One region of the Paenibacillus sp. Y930 genome, then DNA from elsewhere that is predicted to be linked to it. Evidence: riboswitches for the same ligand, from Rfam matches in the RefSeq annotation. Region 1 holds a riboswitch; the other holds the start of a gene.
What was found. Region 1 has a riboswitch for cobalamin ahead of AC1TO5_RS00950 (ABC transporter substrate-binding protein). Riboswitches for the same ligand answer to the same signal wherever they lie in the genome.
Positions count from the first base shown of each region.

Region 2: another riboswitch for cobalamin. It lies ahead of AC1TO5_RS14020 (S-layer homology domain-containing protein); the one in region 1 lies ahead of AC1TO5_RS00950 (ABC transporter substrate-binding protein).

Region 1 is NZ_JBXCIX010000001.1:181,111-189,160, reverse strand. Features, by position in the region: gene AC1TO5_RS00980 (alpha/beta fold hydrolase) at 1-629, shown strand, start outside; gene AC1TO5_RS00975 (AraC family transcriptional regulator) at 848-1,294, opposite strand; gene AC1TO5_RS00970 (AraC family transcriptional regulator) at 1,386-2,228, opposite strand; gene melA (alpha-galactosidase) at 2,428-3,726, shown strand; gene AC1TO5_RS00960 (phosphotransferase) at 3,951-5,009, shown strand; gene AC1TO5_RS00955 (hypothetical protein) at 5,090-5,602, opposite strand; cobalamin riboswitch at 5,810-6,018, shown strand; gene AC1TO5_RS00950 (ABC transporter substrate-binding protein) at 6,163-7,167, shown strand; gene AC1TO5_RS00945 (FecCD family ABC transporter permease) at 7,206-8,050, shown strand, end outside.
Region 2 is NZ_JBXCIX010000004.1:348,830-356,879, forward strand. Features, by position in the region: gene AC1TO5_RS14005 (helix-turn-helix domain-containing protein) at 1-1,737, shown strand, start outside; gene AC1TO5_RS14010 (prenyltransferase/squalene oxidase repeat-containing protein) at 1,758-3,497, shown strand; gene AC1TO5_RS14015 (YecA family protein) at 3,628-4,785, shown strand; cobalamin riboswitch at 4,836-5,030, shown strand; gene AC1TO5_RS14020 (S-layer homology domain-containing protein) at 5,171-8,050, shown strand, end outside.

The DNA.
Region 1 (8,050 bases):
TATATGCGATTGATATCATCGGAGATATTGGTAAAAGCATCGCCAATCAAGTAATCTTGCATACAGAGCAAGTTGTAGCATGGCTGCATGAAGTGCTGGATCATTTACAGCTCGATAAAGTGTACTTGGCAGGGCATTCTATTGGAGGTTATATTGCATTGCGATATGCACTAACTCATCAGTCTCGAATTATTAAATTAGTGCTTTATGCCCCGGCAGCATCTTTTCATCGGCTAAGCTTGAAGTTTTTTTATTATGCATTTCCAGGCTTTCTGTTTCATACTGAAAAATGGATTGATCGAGCCTTTGGTTCACTATCCTCGCACAATAAGCCGCTCAATGAAGTATTTCGTCAGCAAATTATTGCTGGATTTCAACATTCGATGCCGCTGTTTCGTTTGTATCCTGTGAAAATAGACGAGGAGGAATTTGAAAAGTTAAGTCTTCCTGTCCTAATTATGATCGGGGAGACGGAATTACTCTATCCTGCTAATAAAGCGATGGATTATGCACGTAAAGTATTACCTCATGCCCAGTTACTTCTAGTTGCCGGAGCAAACCACTCCTTTATATTTGAGCAACCTAATGTCGTTAATAAAGCAACATTGACCTTTCTAGGCTACTCGTAATACTAATATGAAAAATGCTCTAAGAAGGAGGGAAGAAGGATAACTTCTTATATTTAGGTTAGGATTTATAAGAATTAATTAGGAAATATTGACGGCGGACTAACAGTTGATGTGGATAAGCGATGGCATACGACCTTGTTCAAGGATTTACAACTTAAATTGACTTCCAACAAATCCTTGAACAAAAGTCGATTGTAGCAGCTAATTGTACACTCGAACTATTTTACAGGTATACATATATCACAATAATCATTTTCAGTCATCTCACTAATGTATCTTTCTAATATCGGCCTATTATCAATCTGATAGCCAATGTTATGCAAAGCAGGGAAGATTTCAGCCCACGCTTTTTGAATATCCTCTGTTGTGTGTTTGACTCTGTAAATAAAATAATCCCCTCCGGAAAGCTCACCTTCACAAATGGAATCATCAATTTGAACATCCTCTGAAATTACAATACAAGCATCATATCTACAAATTTCTGGAAGTGTTGTTTCTGGATTATCTAGCGAAATTCCAAATATAATTCCCGATGTGTAAAGATTTTTCTCCTTGGCCCAATTTTTCAACTTCTCCATTGCTTGAATATTAGCAGGACCATATGGACCAACTTGTCGCACATATGCAATGCGAGATTGTGGCAGAGTTTCTACGGTATGATTCATAGTCATCTTCTCCCTTATCAGTAAATTGTTACTACAAATTGAATACTATTATGATATAAAAATATAATCAATTACTTTTTTTGGAAAATGCTTAATGTCCATATTTCTTCTCATATTCTGTTGGCGACATGCCATTGTGACGTTTGAACAGCTTCGAGAAATAGAGGGCGTCGTTAAAACCAACTGCATGAGCAACTTGTTTCACTGGAATATGCTGAGCAAGCAATAACTGAGCTTGTTCTAGTCTCACCTTAATAAGATAAGCTAATGGTGATATGCCTATTGTCTGTCTGAACAATTTACAGAGATGGCTACGGTGGTATCCGACGCGCTCGGCAAGCTCTTCAATGGTAATTGGCTGTGGATAATGAAAATCGATATAAGCAATTGCTTCTTCAATTTGTCGTTGCGAAATTTTTTTATGATCGAATTGGCGTAGTTGGAAAGGTGCATTGGCCTGGCAATACTTAGCCAATAACAATTGGAAATAACCACTAGCTTCAAGCGAAGAATAGTTTTCATTAGAAGCGAGCAGTGAAATAATGCGTTCAAAGAACGGAAAGATTTCCTCAGTAGCTAAAGCTTGAACGACAGGATAATTAATTGAGATGCGACTACGCTGCAAAATGTATTTGAAGCGGTTACCTTTGAATCCAATCCAGCAATATTTCCATGGTTCATGTTTATGAGCGGTATATTGCACAGACTCCCCTGGAAAAATAAAAAAACTATCGCCACTAGATAAAGAGTAGGTATTTCCTCCAACCTTCAACTCACCTTTACCCGCTATAACATAATGGACTATATAGTACGGATGAATTAATGGACCCATATTGTGCAAGGCATTCGTCTGAGCTTGTCCAGCAAAAAGTATATCGTCAATCTGAGGATCGAAGCTTGTATGAATTCCAAATAACTCGATCGTTTCACTCATCGATAGCACCCCACATTTGTATTGTTATCTCCTTACGAGATTCAGACTCTAATATATTTGATGAAAAATAAAAAAACTACAAATGTCCATATAACGATTCGAAAAATCTATATGCGTTATTACAATTAATAGATATATTATAAAGGAAGAATGCTTATAACAACAGCTAATTTACAATTTGAAAGGTAGGTAATTATCCATGTCTAAAATTACTTTTCTCGGTGCGGGAAGCACAATATTTGCAAGAAATGTACTAGGTGATGTCATGTTAACTCCTGCATTACAAGGCTTTGAATTGGCGTTATTCGATATTGATCCAACTCGTTTGAAAGAATCCGAAATTATATTGAAAAACATCTGTGAAACGGCAGGTAGTTCATGCCGCATTGTAGCGTATTCTAATCGTAAAGAAGCATTGAAGGGTGCATCTTATATTGTTAATGCGATTCAAGTAGGCGGCTACGACCCATGTACAATTACAGACTTTGAAATTCCGAAGAAATATGGTCTTCGTCAAACGATTGCGGATACGATTGGCATCGGCGGCTTGTTCAGAAATCTGCGTACCATTCCAGTGATGATGGATTTTGCAAGAGATATTAATGAGGTTTGTCCAGATGCATTGTTCTTAAACTATACTAATCCAATGGCAGTATTAACGAATGTGATGACTACACAAGGCGGAGTTAACACAGTAGGTCTTTGCCATAGTGTACAAGTATGTGTACAAGATTTGCTGAAGCATTTGGAAATAGACAATAGCGGCATTAAATCTAAAATAGCTGGAATTAATCATATGGCGTGGCTGCTAGAAATAACGAAGGATGGTCAAGATATTTATCCGGAAATAAAGCGACTTGCTAGATTGAAACAAGAAGAAAAACATCATGATATGGTACGTTATGAACTGATGGACAAGTTTGGTTACTACATTACGGAATCAAGTGAACATAATGCTGAATATCATCCTTACTTTATTAAGTCGCAATACCCTGAGCTAATTGAGCGCTTCAATATTCCATTGGATGAATATCCTCGACGTTGCATCGGTCAGATTAATGAGTGGAAGCAGAAGCGGGATGAGATTATGAATGATGCTCATCTAGAACATTCTCGCACACATGAATACGGATCCTATATTATGGAAGCAATTGAGACGAATATTCCTATCAAAATTGGTGGAAACGTCATGAACACGGGGCTAATTACGAATTTACCGAGAGAAGCTTGTGTAGAAGTACCATGTCTAGTTGATGCGAATGGCGTTCAACCAACATTTATTGGTGATCTTCCTCCACAGCTTGCTGCATTGAACCGTACGAATATTAACACACAATTATTAACGATTGAAGCAGCGATTACTGGCAAGAGGGAACATATTTATCACGCAGCTTTACTTGATCCTCATACGTCTGCGGAATTGTCGATGGATCATATTGTTGCGCTATGTGATGATTTGATCGAAGCACATGGTAGCTGGTTACCGACGTATAAGTAAGTTTGAATTTGAAGTTCAGTTAATATACACAACAAACTCTTTGGAGTAGATTAATATAGCAAATTGAAGACACCTCTAAATATACGATTAGCATATCGCTTCGTATTACTTGGAGGTGTCTTTACCTGTGTGCAATAAGTTTGAATCTATATAGAGCAGAATGTTATTCTATAAACAGAAATGTACAATCTACGAGACCAATTATAAAAAGGGGATGAATGACGATGGAGCTGAATTTCAATGAGAATCAGATCAAGCTATGGGTCGCAAGAAACGTTCAATCATTAGGATTAGACGGCTCAAAGTTTGATGTTCGTTATATTTATAATCCAGGCGGTTTTGTTAATCAGTCCTACCGTGTATCTGATGGCGAAACAACTATACATATTAAACTAGCACGAACTGAAAAAGCCTACCGTCTCAAGCAGTGGGCATCAATAAGCGAGCATTTGTCTACACAATATAAGGCTCCTAGATTGATAGGAGAGATAACAGAGGAAATAATAGAGGGCTACACTTATGGTTTAGTGTTTCAATTTATTGAAGGGAAATCATTAAGTTCCATTTCTAATTCAAAACCAATCGTTGAGAATGTATTGCATTCACTACATCAATTACATATAGATAAACAGATTCAACAAATGATTCGAACCGATGAGCAAAACAATGTACAAGAGTTTGAGCAAAACGATATACAAGACGTTGTAGAAGACAATGTGCAAGTCTACTCTTATGCAGATGCATTCACAGAGGAATATATCACTCGATTCCAAGAAGATCTAGATATCATTAGATCTCAGCAACATTTGCTTGATTTCGTGACATCAGATTCAATCACTTGGTTCGAGAATGAAGTAGAAGCATTAGAACAACTAGTACGTTCTGCACCTTCATTTCAGCATAAAGCTTCAGATATCGTTCATAACGATATTAATTGGGAGAATGTATTAGTAGACAATAATAATAATTGTTGGATTATTGATTGGGATGACTTAACGGTAAGCGGTGATGCTGCAATGGATTATTCCGTCCTATTATGGCCGAAATATAATAAGAAAGAGTGGTCATATTGGAGCGAATTAGTTTTAACGTTGGCAGGTAGCGAACTTTGCGAAAGGTTACAATACTATTTCCGTGCAAAACTATTGGATGATGTCATTGATGTACTTGCTGACTACATTGAAGTAGAGGAAATACCTGAACTGAAAGAAATAACTCAAAAGCGGGCTAAAGAGATTCATCTGCGTGCCTACTCAGAGTATATGAGCCTTTACGCGGGATAACCACTATGTGAGCTTCATCTGATACGAGCAAGGATTACTGGACATCGAATATGAAAGCTAATAATCATTGAAAGTACGGTTTAAGATACATCGAATGTGAAAGCTAATTGTATCGCTTCGTCTTGGGGTTGATCATCATACGTAACTGTTGCTGTAGCCACCCAAAGTCCAGACATCACAGGAATTCCTTCGCCGTGGTAGATACCGTGCTCATCAGGTGTCATCGTAAATTGGATCGTACCACAATCCATCGTCAACATATTAAGATTAACCGTAACTTTAGTATGTGATGGCAGCGAATTATCGGTATTTAGTTGATCCAATCTGTTTAGATCTGCTTCTGAATCCGAATTTGTACCTACATTTGAACCTGGCAGTAGCTGTAATGTGAACGGACTATTAGTGAGAGCAACAGCGTTATCATGATCTATTTCAAATTGTAATGTCCCAATTGATGTTGCACTGGTTGCGGTTAGTTTCAGGAGTGATTGATCTCGTACAGTAGTCCCTTGTGCCACAATATAGCTATACCCTACACCGAATAATAGTACGAGTATGAGCAAGGTGAATAGTCTGGTTTTCCATTTGGTCACAAGATTTCCTCCCATAATTTGCGTTTTTTCTTTTATATCATCTATGGAGATGAACAGCGGCGTAGGCAGTACTAATTTATAATTCGTTCGTTACATAACTCTTGTTGAGACAATATTGTAACTAATATGTTATATGTAGAGATGCTTGCTCTTTATGCATAGGTGACATCATATAGTAATATCGTGTATAGTAAGACAGTAAACTAATTGAATAGCGTGTACTTAGGTTCTATTCTGCATATCGCATGATAGATGAAAAGGGAAGCTGGTGAAATTCCAGCGCGGACCCGCCACTGTAAGAATGGATATACGTTGTATATCAAAGTAATATTAAATGTCACTGGATAACAATAATCTGGGAAGACAATATTACAATTCATTCAAGTCAGGAGACCTGCCTAAGGAAATACAAGCATATTCCTACGTGGACTTAGGAGGTGTTGGATAAACTTAAACTTTATGAACTTATCGTTTAAGTAACGGCGTCTCCAACATCGGAGGACGCTTTATTGTGTTGCACATGTATATGAAATTAAATAAAGAAAAAGGGGATTGGAACAATGCTATCGAATTTCAAGAAAGCTATACAAGGTAATAAGGTTTTACTAATTATGATGCTAGCTATGATGTTGGCACTTACTGCATGTGGCGGTAATAATGGAGTAAACGGTAACAATCAGAATCAAGGAGCTACGAATCAAAATCAAACTATCGTTGAAGATACAACGGGTACTGGGGCTTCTGCATCTGTCTATCCGATGACAGTGACTGATGCAAGCAATACAGAAGTAACGCTTACAGAAAGTCCTAAAGCAATCGTGTCAATCGTACCAAGTGAAACAGAAATTTTATTTGCAATCGGTTTGGGTAATAAAGTTGTAGGTGTGGATGGGTATAGTAATTATCCAGAAGAAACAGCTGAGATTGAAAAAGTAGGAGATTCCACTACTAATATAGAAGCAGTAATGGCGCTGGAACCAGATATCGTGATCGCTTCATCTAGTATGAATAGTGAAGCGATCACGAAGTTACGCGAGCTAGGTATTGTCGTGTACGCATCCGATCCATTAACTTACGATGAAGTAATTGCTCATACGAATGAACTAGGAGTATTATTAGATGCACAGGCTCAAGCTGGTGAAGTTGCAGCTGAGATGAATAAGGTGAAAGACGACATTGTGGCGAAAGTAGCGAATGTTGATGCTCGTAAAGTTTACTTAGAGTTTGACGTTGGATACACTGTTGGTTCTGGCACATTTTTAGATGATCTTGTAACGATTGCAGGTGGTATTAATGTAGCTAATAGCCAACCAAGTTGGTATGAGGTTAATGCTGAGGCGGTTATTATTGAAAATCCAGCAGTTATTATTTATCCTGATTTTGGAGAGGAGCAAAGCTCTATTCTAGCAAGTATTCAGGCGCGCCCAGGTTGGGATGCGATTGATGCTGTGAAAAATAATGAAGTGGTTAAAGTTACTAATGATCCGCTAGTTCGTGTAGGTCCGCGCCTAGCGCAAGGATTATCTGAAATTGCAGCTGCCATTCATCCCGAGCTATTTCAATAAATATGAATAAAAAACTAATTGGATATGGAGGAGCAGCAATGCTCCTTCTTTTAATAACGATCATTACAGCGATATCCCTCGGCTCATCAGGCATCACATTAGCTGATGTGTGGGGGATATTGTGGCATTCACTGCCTTTTAATGATGATGCTCAAGCTTACTATTCGAAAGGTGAAATAGCAATCGTAACGCAAGTTAGGCTTTCCCGTGTACTACTTGCAGCTTTAGTAGGAGCTTGCTTAGCATTAGCGGGCGTTGGTTTCCAAGGTGTACTTCGTAACCCATTAGCTGATCCCTATACATTAGGTGTTGCTTCCGGAAGTTCTGTAGGTGCAGCATTTATTATATTAATGGGTTATCAGATGCTACTAGGTCTATGGACGATCCCACTGATTGCTTTTTGCACAGGGATTGTCACATTGTTCGGAGTCATTGCATTAGCCAAATCTCAAGGATCGATGCAAATTCAGACACTTGTGCTTGCTGGAGTTATTATTCAATCTTTTCTAGGTTCATTTGTATCATTAATGGTATCGATGTCAAACGGCGTCGTGAATGAAATATTGTTCTGGATTATGGGTTCAATTTCTATGAAAAGTTGGGAACATGTCTATATGCTCTTCCCATTTTTAATTATTGCAGTGCCGATTCTTATGTACTTTGGTCAAATATTGAATTTACTAGCACTTGGCGAACGCGAAGCTGCTTATATGGGCGTCAATGTTGAGCGTAGTAAAATTATCGTACTTATTGTTTGCACATTGTTAACAGCTGCGGCTGTATCTGTGTCTGGCGTCATAGGTTTTGTTGGACTTGTTGTGCCTCATCTCATAAGATTGATAGTAGGTCCAGATTATCGTATTCTTATCCCATTATCAGCTAT
Region 2 (8,050 bases), on a different contig from region 1:
GATCATGTTATTTCATTTACCCAGCGTACCCAGCTGCCAATGGGAGATCAAGGTATAATAGTGATTAACGTTTCGGTTAATAAGTTATTGTCAATTGTGGATCATATCGTTGATCCCAATCATACCTATATGATGATTTTTTCAAGCGATAATGAGCTAATTTACGCTACGAATGAGCTAGATGACTCTAAACGAATTACAACTACCATCGCATCTAAATACATGCAGTGGGAGTTTCAGAGTGGACTCCAGACGACGTTTTCACTGTACGCTTTAAGAACCATTTCACGAAGTTGGATAGCCTTTGGGTTTGCTGTCATATTAATTAGTCTAATCTACACCATTCATATTACAAAGCGTAATTATCGACCGATTGAGAAGATTGTTTCTCAAATTCAATCGTTTCAGCAACATGTCATTACGCATAAAGGTTCTACGGACGAATTTTCATTTATTCAAAAGGCACTTGAACGTTTAAATGATGAAAATATGCAGTATGAAGCCAAAGTTCAAGAAAGTATGCAACAAAGTAAAACGCAAGCCTTTATAAAACTACTTGAAAGTAATAATGAAGGTAATTACAAAAAATGGGGATTGACATTGAACAGATTAGTCATCCCTAACGAATTCAAACAAGCTGTAGTAGTCATTGTTGAAATTGATCACTATACTAATTTTGAGAAGAAATACAAAAATTCATATGATCAAGGTCTTATTAAGTTTGCGATTAGTAATGTGCTACATGAGTATTTATTCAATATTGGGCATGTATGGTCTGAATGGACAAGATTAAATCGTATGGGCTTTATTCAAATGATGAATAACGAGCAGCAATATGAGGAATGGAAGCAAGCACTAGACACGTTCCGTGTGTGGGTTGCTGTTAATATGGGCTTAACGGTTACGATAGGAGTAGGAAAAGTCATTCATAACTGGGAAGACATGCATCACTCCTATACGGATGCTGTTGAAACTTTGAAATATAAGTTTTCATATGGGAGTAATCGTATTTTGCCTTATGAGCAGGTGGTCCCGTTACGAAGTAATAATATTCACTTATATTATCAAGAGATTAATAGCTTAGTTCAAGATTTTCGAAGAAACCAGAAAGATTGGCCACAACGACTTGAACAGTTTTTTGCCAATTGGCAGGCTGAATTATTTACAAATGATGAAAATATGAACCTGATGCAGTATTTCAAAAGATTACTCGTCCAGCTACAGGCTAAGCTCCCATCCGAATTGAAGAAAACTTGGAATGAAGTTCTTGAAACGAAGTGGGATGTTATGGTTTATAAAGAGTCTGTACAAGAGGTAGCGCTTTCAATAGTTACTTTACTTCAAGATCTGTATAACCAGTTTACTGAACATATGAATGCAAAAGATTCAAAGCAGACTATTCATCATATCCGAAAATATGTGGATGAAAATTTTATAAGTCCAGAGCTATCTCTGAATCTGATCAGTGAACAATTTAACTTAAATAGTAAATATGTTAGTCAGTTATTTAAGGAGCAATTGGGTATTAATTTTGCAGATTATGTAATGGAGCGTCGTATTGAATTGGCAAAGACGTTGTTACTATCTACTGATGATTCCATCAATGAAGTCGCTTCTCAGATCGGTTACGAGATTCCATTATCCTTTGGTAGAGCTTTTAAGAAACATGTGGGAGTGAGTCCTACAGATTATCGTAAAAATAAGGTCGAAGAAGAGGGCATGAAAGAGGTTCAATAAAATAGAGAAGAGGATGACCGATGAATCCACAGCTTTTGCGGAAATTAGTTGTGCTTAATGATCAAGAAGTAGCCTATGCCTTAGAGAGACAAATCAGTGATGGTGGGCGGAATGACGGAGGAGTTAGAGAGCCGCATACTGGGTTGCCAACGCCAACCCATGTTGGAACCGGAAGTTCTGTTGCCTCGATGGTTGCTGCACTATATTCTAATGAATCATATTATTATCAAAGTAATACGGTGCGTGTAGCTTTATATAAAGCACTTGATTTTATTAATCGCCGCCAACATGAGGATGGTACGATTTCACTTGGTAGCACGAATTATAATTCTCCTCCGGATACTGCGTTTATGGTAAATGGGATGGCTCAAGTTTATAGCATTTTATTGAAGGATTCCTCTGAACAAGGGGGGGAGTTGGCTGAAAAATCGAGATTGTTTCTACTTCGTTCGATTCCAGCGATGCTGACAGGTGGTGGACATACGCCTAATCATCGATGGGTCATTACAGCAGCGTTATCATGGTTATATTATTATTTCAAGGATGAGGCTTTAGTTGCACGGATAGAAGAGTGGTTGGATGAGGGATTAGATTGTACATTAGATGGTGAATGGAGCGAGCGCAGTAACGGAATATACAATGCGGTTACGAATATTTCATTAATCTTTGCTTCACAGTGGTTGGAGCGACCAGAGTTACTAGATTCAGTTAGACGTAATCTGGAAATGATGGCTTACCTTATTTATGAGGATGGAGAAGTAATTACCGATTATTCTGGTCGTCAGGACTGGGGAGCACGTCATTCCATTTGTGAATATTTTCTATGTTATCAATGGATGGCAGCACAAGATCAACATTCGTTGTTTGCAACGATGCTTGATCTCGCAGGTCAGAATTTGAGTCATATGGGCTCAATCAATAACCATGTGTTGCTTGGTTCAATGGTCATGAATTATCCGAATCTTGACAATATATCACGAGTTCCACTACCTGATGGTTACACGAAGAAAATTAATTTTAACTATCCGATTGAAGAGCATTTAGAGCAGATGAAAACGGTTGGTCATCATGGTTTAATTGAACATAGTAGTATGCATACATCCTTTGGATCTCCAATTGTTCGTTATAAGGATGGCAACGAAACGGTTTTGTTAATGACGAGAACGCCTTCTTGCTTATCCGTAAGAAAAGGAGCAGCCAAATTACTAGCAGTAAGTATTGCAAGCACATTTAGCCCAGGAATTACTACGATGGAACAATTAACAGAAACCGAAACTGGCTTTGCTTTACGTGGTGGATTTAAGAAGGGATATTATGGACCGATTCGTAAAGATATATTACCGTCTTCTGCTCAAGAAGACATTAGTCCGTGGTATCTGCTACCACATCAGCATCGTCCATTAACGCATGTACAAGAACAACGGATTGATGTGAAAGTAGATCATCATGAGAAACAATGGATTGTAACGATTGAAAGTGATGACCGTCCCGATGTGATTACGCAAGTAGCCTTATTATTCTCACCAGACACCGTAATTTCTGGTGAAGGACTTGAGGCTACTGAACCGCATGTTTGGTATTGGAGTGGGGAACCATTGCAAGTTGCAGGAACTGATGGCAATACATTTGTCATGTCTGGTGGAGCTAAAGATCATCTCCAGGTTCAGTTACGCAATGCAATACCATCAGGATTATCGAAAAAGGTCATTATTAATTTGGTGACGCCATTTAAACATAAACTTGTTATTGATATGTCGTAACATAGAAAATCTAACTTCGGCAGGGTAATATAATTTCCTTTCGAAGTTAGTTCTCTAGTTGCTCTAATGCTATAATGTAATATACTAACTTAATAGTACAGAAATAATTCGAATAGATTGAGGGTTGAATATGAAGGAATCATCTGAAGCGGCATTATATCACGCATTGAATATAGAATATGCGATCCATAGTGAAGCTAAGTACAAGCTAGCTGAGCTGTTAACAGAAGTTAAAAAAGACGAGTTAATACAATTTGCGAAGAAAGTAAAACTTGTAGGTTACTCTAAATTGAATAAAGAAAATTTAGCGTCCGCATTAACGCAACATCTTGCAAGTGTTGAGTATTTAACAGAAAGTCTAATGTTATCGACGGATCAAGAGCTTGAGTTTTGGCAAGCTGTGTACCACAATCCTGAACAATTGACGGTAGAGATTATACCTGGAAAGTATCGCTTCCTTCAAATGCAAGGTATCTTGTACTCATTCTATCATCAAGAGAAGCTTATCTACGTCATCCCTGAAGAGATTAAAGCTCTGTATGATGAGTTAAATTGGAATGAATTAATGAAAGATCGTGAATTAAAGCAGTTAGTTTTACAATATACATTAGCAGCTGCTCATTTGTATGGAACAATTAGTTTACAGGAACTCGTTGATATATATAATGGACACAATGAACAAGTGATTACGATGGAAGAGTTTGAGAATATTGCTAATTACTATTTACAAAGACCTCAAAGCTATGATTGGTACAGTGGTCAATTCATTTGTACTTATTTTGAAGAGGACAATATGGATGAATATGAGGACTTACTTGAGTTAGTGCAGGATAAGCCTAGATATGTGCCGAGCAAAGAGAGCTTCTTAAAGTACGCGGATGATTTGTATTTCGAGATTACTCCTAGCTATAAGCAACTTTATCAGTACTTAGTTGATGAGCTACATGTGAATGTTATGCTAGCTACGGATATTACAGATGATGTACAGCTTGCTTGCTCAATGGAAGAACCGTTAAATGAAATTGTGTTCGAAATTGAGAGAAGAGATATAGTATTCAAAGGCAGGAAGCAAATACAAAAAGTAACGGCGTTGGTCATTGAACTATATAATGATACTAGGCTATGGTCCAATGTTGGATTTACTCCGGCCGAGCTAGCGAGTTTCTCGCAAGAGGTACAATCAAAACCGCCTGTACTATCTCTGGTAGGTCCCTCCAATAAGATTGGTAGAAATGATCCTTGCCCATGTGGTAGTGGCTTGAAATATAAAAAATGCTGTGGAAAGTAATACAATATAACAATGACAAATAGCTAGTTATCAGCTATGATGAACAAATAATTGTATATCCAACGATAGGTGCCGATATTGATCCTTTAAGGATTCGTTATTGGTTAAAAGGGAAGTGGGTGAAAATCCCACGCGGTCCCGCCGCTGTAAAAGAGGAGTTTATGCTTAATGCCACTGGGAAACTGGGAAGGCGGCATAAATGATGAATCTTGAGCCAGAATACCTGCCTATCGTGTCACACCAATTTTTCTACGATGGATAGGAAGGTGTTTATTTTTGCGTGCAAATGATAACCTATCGCAATTTTAAACCTCTTATCTCATGGTAAGAGGTTTTTTGTTGTGATTAGGATGCAACTAGAGAAGCTTGAGAGGAGTTTTTGGAAGTGAGAAGAAACAAATGGTTAGCGTGGTTATTGATTGTCAGTTTGATTTTATCGACATCTATGACCAATGGATCTGTAGCATTGGCAAGTGTTGGTGAAAGTATTGAGGTCGGACAAGTTGAGGTAAGTAATGATGCTATATTAATTAATACAGAGGGTCTATCTGCGGCTATTGATGCAATCGATAATAGTGCGATACAAGCGAAGCTCTTATCGAAATCTTATGTACTTGAAGCATATGATCAGGCTAATATAGTTCTTAACGATTTGGAAAGTGATCAAGTGAGTGTAGATCTAGCTCAATCTGAACTTGAAGATGCTATATTTCTTGCTAATCAACTAGAACTTAATCTAGCATATATTCTTCGCACAGTAACTAATCCGACGTTCGGTACTGGTGGTGGTGAATGGTCAATCCTTTCACTTGCTAGAGCCAATTATGATGTGCCAGAAGGTTACTATGATCTTTATTATGAAAATATCGAGAAAAATGTAGCACAGCTAATGGTTGCCAACAAAGGACTACTACATAAAGTCAAAGGAACAGAACATACCAGATTAATACTTGGTCTTACATCTATAGGAAAAGATATATATGATGTTGCCGGATATGATATTTCATATGCTCTTGCAGACTATAGTTATGTTGTTAAGCAAGGGATTAATGGTCCAATCTTCGCACTTATTGGATTGAATACATATCAGTATCCTTTCCCAATCAATGACTCTGTCGCTGTCCAATCAACTGAGGATATGTTAATTGAATATATTTTGGGTAAAGAGATTAATAAGGATTCAGTTTCCGCTGGTGGATGGGCATTAGGTGGCGCAGTAGCTGATCCTGATATTACAGGGATGGCGATTCAAGCACTAGCTCCATACTATGAAACCAATGCTGAAGTTCGAGAAGTAATAGATCGTGCAGTAATTTGGCTTTCTTCGGCTCAATTAGTGACTGGTGGATATATGACTTGGGGAGCAGAAAATGCAGAGAGCACCGCACAAGTAATTGTTGCGTTAACGGCAATTGGCATTAATCCACATTCTGATGATCGTTTCATTAAAAATGGATTATCAGCAGTCGATGCACTTGTGGAATACACGATTCCTAGCGGAGGATTTAAGCACACACTTACTACTGGTGTTAATGGGATGGCAACAGATCAAGGAACATATGCTTTAGTTGCCTACGAGCGTTTCCTAGAAGGAAAGACTGCGCTATATGATATGACGGATGTTGTATTGGAAAAAGAGGAAGCTCCTGATACACCTGATACACCTGATGAAGATGATGGTTCTATTAAAGTTCCAGAAGGTAATACGCCTGAAATTAAGATCGCAGATGATGGTAAGCCTTATGAAATTGCTATTACAGCGGATGATAACAATAAAGAGATTACTATTCTAATAGATAGTCAGAAAGTTGACCCTGTTCGTATCAATGTTACACCTGAAGAAGCATTGCCAGCTATTACGGCTACAAAAGGGAATGTATCTATTACAATTCCTAAAGATACAAAAGTCAAAAGTCATAATACAGGTTCAATTGAACTTCTTACGACTGCTACATTCGATGCTGATGCGCTAAGTCAACAGATTAGTACGATTATGGCAGTAAATAAAAAACTCGAAGATATCGCGTATTTTGTTACGATGGGCAGTTCTTCTAAAGTAGAATTTAGCAACGTTGTCACAATGACATTTGCTGGAGCGGCTGGTCAAGAGGCTGCCTATATTCAAGAGAATTCTATTTACCCTATTACGAAATTTGCAACAAAAGCTCAAGGGATAGTAAGTGGCTTATCAGAATTTGCTTATGATCAAGGTAATGATTTAATTATCGAAACGAATCACTTTACACAGTTCGTTGCCTACTCTACTGCTACCATTGATCAATCTGGTGGTGGAGGAGATGGAGGGAATTCCAGCAATCCAGGAAACGGTGGAGTTACTACAGCTACAGTAACTTTATCCGTTGATAAATTAACGATCGATAAAGGTTATGTTGTTAGTCCAATTACTGTCGAGCTGCAAACTGGTGATACAGCTTGGTCGGTGTTGAAACGAGTGTTAGATAGTAAGTCTATTGCTTATAACTATCAATGGACAGAAAAATACAACAGCGTCTACATTCAATCTATTGCTGATGATGGTGAATTTGACCATGGCGCAGGCAGCGGTTGGATGTACAATGTCAACGGGATCTATCCGAATTATGGCGCTAGTCTATATAATCTTCAAGGTGGAGAATCCCTACAATGGCGATATACGACTAATTTGGGTGATGATCTAGGTGTCGATCCATGTGAGTGGGACGACGATAATGCCACTTGTGATAGAGATGATGATTCTGTCGAAGATGGAGACGATAATTCTACTGAAGGCGGAGCCTCTGGAGATGGTAATAATCAAACAAATGGTAACAATTCAAATACGAATAATGGTAATGTTGCTAATTCTGAGACTGACCAGGAGCAAACGAATAAGCCTTCAATTAAAGCACTCTACAGTGATTACAAGTCAATTTCAGCTTGGGCAGTTGATGCTATCCAGCAAGCAACTAATCAAGGTTTTATTCAAGGTAGTAACGATAAGTTTAATCCTCAATCATCGATAACTAGAGCTGAATTCACCAAAATATTAGTATCACTATTAAATCTCGAAACTGAAGTAGATCAAGCGATAACATTTACCGATGTAGCAAGTAGAGATTGGTTCTATCCTTATATTAATGTAGCTTACAAAAATGGTTTAATTAATGGCTACAACAATAAATTCAATCCGCAGGCAACAATTACTCGTGAAGAAATGGCAGTCATTATAGCTAGAGCTTTGGAACTGACTAAGGGTGACTCTACAAGTTCCATTAAAGATATTGAT